Microbulbifer sp. A4B17: one gene and its partner. The protein of the gene in region 2 interacts with the protein of the main gene of each other region in a pairwise test. Links are inferred from orthologs where the notes say so. Each region holds a gene or a part of one and is shown on either strand. Other genes may lie near its edges.

What was found. The genes of interacting proteins can lie anywhere in the genome.
Region 1: the proteins of secD (region 2) and pheT interact in binary tests that used the Escherichia coli proteins (3 or more experiments, as listed by UniProt). The link is inferred for Microbulbifer sp. A4B17 from one-to-one orthologs.

The regions. Positions count from the first base shown.
Region 1 is NZ_CP029064.1:3,372,791-3,376,028, reverse strand. What follows is about bases 48-3,126. They hold pheT (phenylalanine--tRNA ligase subunit beta), read left to right. Parts: upstream 48-438; coding sequence 439-2,814; downstream 2,815-3,126. Other genes in these bases: ihfA (integration host factor subunit alpha), read left to right, coding at 2,944-3,126; pheS (phenylalanine--tRNA ligase subunit alpha), read left to right, coding at 48-309. Also shown: more of pheS, read left to right, coding at 1-47; more of ihfA, read left to right, coding at 3,127-3,238; BTJ40_RS14895 (MerR family transcriptional regulator), read left to right, coding at 3,230-3,238.
Region 2 is NZ_CP029064.1:1,232,721-1,235,779, reverse strand. What follows is about bases 134-3,033. They hold secD (protein translocase subunit SecD), read right to left. Parts: upstream 2,568-3,033; coding sequence 699-2,567; downstream 134-698. Other genes in these bases: tgt (tRNA guanosine(34) transglycosylase Tgt), read right to left, coding at 2,787-3,033; secF (protein translocase subunit SecF), read right to left, coding at 134-687. Outside these bases: more of secF, read right to left, coding at 1-133; more of tgt, read right to left, coding at 3,034-3,059. UniProt on the Escherichia coli protein: Part of the Sec protein translocase complex. Interacts with the SecYEG preprotein conducting channel. SecDF uses the proton motive force (PMF) to complete protein translocation after the ATP-dependent function of SecA.

The sequences.
Region 1 (3,238 bases), 2.1 Mb from region 2 along the record:
GAAGCGGAAGTACCGGTGCGTTTCCGTCCGTCTTACTTCCCGTTCACCGAGCCTTCCGCAGAAGCGGACATCCAGTGTACCGCCTGTTCCGGTGAAGGCTGCCGCGTATGTTCCGGCACCGGCTGGTTGGAAATTCTCGGCTGCGGCATGGTGCACCCGAACGTCTTCGCCGCCTGCGATATCGACAGCGAAAAATACTCCGGCTTTGCCTTCGGTATCGGTATCGAGCGCCTCGCCATGCTGCGCTACGGCGTCAACGACCTGCGCTTGTTCTTCGATAACGATCTGCGCTTCTTGAAACAGTTCTAGGCCAAGTGACAGCGCGAATGGCAATGGCCCTTCGCAACAGCAGTCGAATTGTGGAGGCCTGGGAGGCGAAATAGCCCCAGGCGAAATGCGCACCAAGTTGCGCTGACGGAATACAGAAAGAGATCAACTATGAAAATCAGCAACTCCTGGTTGCGGGAATGGGTAAACCCGGAACTCACCACGCAGGAACTGGCCGATCAAATCACCATGGCCGGCCTGGAAGTGGACGGTATAGAAAAAGTTGCGGGCGATTTCTCCGGAGTGGTTGTCGGTGAGATTGTCGCCTGTGAACAGCACCCGGATGCGGACAAGCTGCGCGTGTGTAAAGTGGCAGGCCACCCCGACGGTGAAATGCAGGTTGTGTGCGGTGCTCCCAATGCGCGCACCGGAATCAAAATTCCTTTTGCCCTGGTAGGCGCCAAGCTGCCGGGCGATTTTAAAATCAAGAAAGCCAAGCTCCGTGGTGTAGAGAGCTTCGGTATGCTCTGCGCACAGACCGAACTGGAACTGGGCGAAGACAATGACGGTATCTGGGAGTTGCCAGAAGACGCACCCACCGGTACCGATCTGCGCGAATACTTGCAGCTGGACGATGAGACCATCGAAGTGGATCTCACCCCGAACCGTTCCGACTGCCTCGGTGTTGCCGGTATTGCTCGCGAAGTGGGCGTACTGAATCGTTGCGCCGTTCAGGGCCCGGAAGTTGCTCCGGTACCCCAGCAGATCGACGAGAGCATGCCCGTATCCCTGCTGGCCGAAGCCGCCTGCCCGCGCTACGTAGGTCGTGTGATTCGCAATATCGATATCAAAGCGGTAACGCCTCTGTGGATGCAAGAGCGCCTGCGTCGCAGCGGCCTGCGCAGTATCGACCCGGTAGTAGACGTTACCAACTACGTTCTGCTGGAACTGGGCCAGCCCATGCACGCCTTCGACCTGGAGAAACTCTCCGGCGGCATCAAAGTGCGTATGGCAGAAGCCGGTGAAGAGCTGACCCTGCTGGACGGCCAGGAAGTCAAACTGAAAGAGGGCACCCTGGTAATTGCCGATGAGGAAAAACCTCTGGCGATGGCCGGTATTATGGGTGGCCTGGATTCCTCCGTGACCGCAGGCACCCAGCATATCTTCCTGGAGAGCGCCTTCTTCAGCCCGCTGGCCATTGCCGGCAAGGCTCGCTCTTACGGCCTGCACACCGACTCCTCCCACCGTTTCGAACGCGGCGTGGACTACCACCTGCAAGAGAAAGCAGTGGAGCGCGCTACCCAGCTGCTGCTGGATATCGTTGGCGGCGAACCCGGCCCGGTACACGTGCGCGAGCTGACTGAAATTATGCCCGCCGAGCGCCACATTACCCTGCGCCGTGCCAAGGTCGAGTTAGGCCTGGGCATCAAGCTGGCCGATGACGAAATCGTCGATATCCTCACCCGCCTGGGCCTGGAAAAAATCGACCAGAACGACGAAGGTTGGACCTTCCTCGCCCCCAGCTTCCGTTTCGATATCGCCATCGAAGCAGACCTGCTGGAAGAGCTGGCCCGTGTATACGGCTACAACCGTATCCCCAGCGAAAGCTTTACTGCCGAGCTGGAAATCGCCCCGCGCCCAGAAAGCACCATTGCCCAGGACAACCTGGAACAAACCCTGCTGAGCCGTGGTTACTACGAAGCGATTACTTTCAGCTTTATCGATAGCGACAGCGCCGCGCTGTTTGATCCGGAAGCCGACCCGGTGGCCCTGCAAAACCCAATCAGTGCCGAGCTGGCGGTTATGCGCACCACCTTGCTGCCGGGCCTGTGTAAAGCGTTGCAGTACAACCTGAATCGCCAGCAAAACCGCGTGCGCCTGTTTGAAACCGGCCTGCGCTTTGTGCCGGGTGCCGAGCTGCACCAGGAGCAAATGATTGCTGGTCTTGCCTACGGCAGCCGTTACGCAGAAAACTGGACTGGCAGCAAAGACGCGGTGGACTTCTTCGACGTGAAAGCCGATGTAGAGGCCCTGTTGGCTCGCACCGGTGTTGCCGATGAGTTCCGCTTTGTCGCTGGCCAGCACCCCGCGTTGCACCCCGGCCAAACCGCCAAGATTATGCGCGGCGACCGCGAAGTAGGGGTTATCGGAGCCCTGCACCCGCAGTTGCAGAAGAAGTTGGATCTGGCCAAGCCCGCGTTCGTATTTGAACTGAGCTTGGAAGCGATCGGGGAGGGCAAAACCCCCGCATTCCGCCCGCTGTCCAAGTTCCCGGAAGTGCGTCGCGATCTGGCCCTGTTGATTGACGCAGAGGTTCCTGCCGCCAGCCTGGTGGAAACTGCTGTCGAAGTTGCAGGTGAAACCTTGACGGACCTCAAGATATTTGATGTCTACCAAGGCAAAGGTATTGATTTAAATAGAAAAAGTGTCGCTTTGGGGTTGACGTTTCAGCATTCGTCACGCACCCTTAATGACGACGAAATCAATGCCGCTATAGATGCGGTGGTCGGAAAACTAGAAGAAAAATATAACGCTAGTCTGCGCTAGTAGAGCATGATGCTCTCGGGTGCAGGCTGAATTGCACCCCGAGAGCGTCTGCTACCGGGTTGAAAGCCGCCGCGGTTTGGGCCGCTTCCGATCTGGAGTCGACGCCTCTGAATCAATTGGTAGGATCCAATGACAGAGGCACTGACCAAGGCCGGGCTCGCCGAGAAACTGTACGAAGAGCTGGGCTTTAACAAGCGCGAAGCGAAAGAGATCGTCGAATATTTCTTCGAGGAGATCCGCAATGCGTTGGAAAGTAACGAGCAGGTCAAGCTCTCCGGCTTTGGCAATTTCGACCTGCGCGATAAAAGCCAGCGTCCCGGTCGTAACCCCAAGACCGGCGAGGAAATCCCCATCTCGGCCCGCAGGGTAGTCACTTTTAAACCCGGGCAAAAACTCAAGACACGAGTAGAAGAGCATGCTGGAA
Region 2 (3,059 bases):
CACGATGGTATCGTTCAGGGAGTAACCGATTACCGCCAACACCGCCGCCAGAACGGTTAAGTCGAAGTCCAGTCCCATTACCGCAAAGAAGCCCAGCACGATAATGACATCGTGGCCCAGGGCCGCTACAGCGCCGAAAGAAAACTTGTACTGGAAGCGCAGGGCAACGTAAATCATCACCAGGAACAGGGCCACCATCATACCCAGACCACCGTCATCGCGCAGTTCAGCACCAACCTGGGGACCCACCATCTCGACACGGCGCAGCTCAACATTGCCCTCGCTGCCCGCTCTCAGCAGAGCCACCACCTTGTCCCCAATCGGTGTCGTCGTTTCCTGATCGGTAGCGCTGATCTGGGTTTCCTCTTCAGTTACCGCTGGTGGCAACTTGATCAGCAGGTCCTTCTCAGATCCAAAATTCACTACTGTAGCGCCATCGTAGCCAGCAGCATCCAGCTGGTCACGCACATCGCTGATAAAGGGCGTTACCTCGTACCCAACTTCTACCTGGGTACCGCCGGTAAAGTCGAGGCCGAATTTCAGGCCGTTAATTGCCAGCGCGGCAATAGAGGAAAGTACCAGTACCACCGAGACAATCCCGGCGATTTTGCGCCAGCGCATAAAGTCGTAGACGCGCTTGCCCATGTACTCGGTAATTTTGCCGTTTTCCACTTTGGTCTCACTCATGACTGACTCCCTTAAATCCAGAGCTTCTGCACACGGCGACCGCCGTAGAACAAGTTAATAATCGCTCGCGTACCCATGATGGCACTGAACATGGAGGTGAGAATACCGATAGACAGGGTTACCGCGAAGCCCTGCACCGGGCCGGAGCCGATGGCATACAGGATCACTGCCACAATCAGGGTAGTGATATTCGCATCCACAATGGTGCTGTAGGCATTGTCAAAACCAGCACTGATCGCTGTCTGGGGAGGCATCCCATTCCTGAGTTCCTCCCGTATTCGCGAGAAGATAAGCACGTTGGCATCCACCGCCATACCCACGGTCAGTACGATACCGGCGATACCCGGCAGCGTGAGGGTAGCGCCGAGAATCGACATCACCGCCACCAGCAGGATCAGGTTTACTGCCAGAGCCAGGTTCGCCGCCAAACCAAATACGCGGTAGGAAATCAGCATACAGATAAGTACCGCCAACAAGCCGTACTCCACCGACTGAATACCCACTTTAATGTTGTCCGCACCCAGGGATGGGCCGATCACACGCTCTTCCACAAAGTACATCGGCGCAGCCAGGGCACCGGCACGCAGCAACAGGGCCAGCTCCTGGGCTTCGGCCGGGCTGTCCAGACCTGTGGTCCGGAACTGCTTGCCCAGGGCACTCTGTACCGTGGCCAGACTGATAATTTTTCGCTCCTCGGTGCGCTTCTGCACGGTAACTTCGTTACCGTTTTCGTCGATCTCGGTTACTGGCTCAAAGCGAGTCTCGATAAACAGGGTGCCCATACGGCGACCCACATTCTTCCAGGTAGCGCGGTGCATCATCTCACCGCCACGGGCATCGAGGGTGATATTTACCTGCGGGAAGCCGCTCTCGTCGTAACCGACGCGGGCATTGGTGACACTGTCACCCTTGATAATGATCTGGCGTTCCAGCCAGGCACCGCCGTACATCTGCGCCTGACGTTCATCGCGGTACTCGAAGTATTCCTTGTTGGAAACCAGCTCATCCGGGCGGGCTTCCATACGATATTCGAGGTTGGCGGTCTTACCGATAATACGCTTGGCCTCTGCGGTGTCCTGTACACCGGGCAGCTCCACAACGATACGGTTGCGGCCCTGGCGCTGTACGATCGGCTCCGCAACACCCAGCTCGTTCACCCGGTTGCGCAGGGTGGTGAGGTTCTGGGTTACGGCGTAATCTTCCAGCTGCTTGATTTCCTGATCGGTCAGGGTTGCGCGGACCTCCAGATTTTCACCACTGCCGGATTCGCGCAGTTGAAGCTGTGGGAATTCCTTGCGCATGGTGGACATCGCCAGGCTGCGCAGCTCATCGTTGCGGAAGCGGGCAATAATCTCGCGATCATCCACCAGCTCCACATTGCGGTAACGGGCCTTAGCTTCGCGCAGTTTGCTCTTCACTTCCTGCTCGTAGCTCTCCATGTTGTTCTTGATAATGGTGTTGGTGTCGACTTCCATCAGGAAGTGCACACCACCCGCCAGGTCCAGACCGAGCTTCATCGGGCCCGCACCGATATCTTTCATCCACTGGGGTGTGGTGGAAGCCAGGTTCAGGGCGACAACATAGTTAGTGGTCCCAAGCGCTTTTTGAATCGCCTCCTTAGCCGGCAACTGCTCCTCCATGGAGCTCAAGCGGATCAGTACTGACTTATCCCCAACTTCACCGCCGAAGTGAGCAATGCCCGCTTCATCCAGGGCTTTTTGTGCATTCGCAAGGACATCGGGGCCAATGGTGAGCGCACTGGATTGCCCGGAAATCTGTACGGCAGGGTCCGGCTTATAGAGATTGGGCGCGGCGTAGATCAGGCCAAAGGCCACAACCGCGAGAATCAGAAAGTACTTCCAGATCGGGTAGCGATTCATGCTGTTCTCATTGTTCTAGTGTGACCCTGAGGGCCGGTAAATCTTGGCAATCTGCCTAAGCAATTTGCCTGGATATGCGGGCAGTATACGCAGAATGCAAGGTACACCGCCTCCAATAAAAGTGGGGGCTGATTATACGGGGATCGGGGGAACGGACAAATTACAGGGGTGCCGCAATGAGACCAGCAGCACCCCAGGCAGGGTAAAAGCGACGCCTGATCAGGCCTCCAGCACTGGAACCTCGCGGCCCAAACCGCGGTAGAACTCCGCGACATAAGCCTCCAGTTCATTGGCGGCAATGGCATCGCGCAGCTTTTGCATCAGACGCTGGTAGTGGCGCAAATTGTGAATCGTATTCAGTTGCGCACCGAGAATTTCACCACAGCGATCCAGGTGGTGCAGGTATGCGCGGGAGAAATTCTCGCAGGTGTAGCAATCGCACTCTTCCTCCAAGGGACCGGTATCGTGACGGTGCCTGGCGTTGCGGATTTT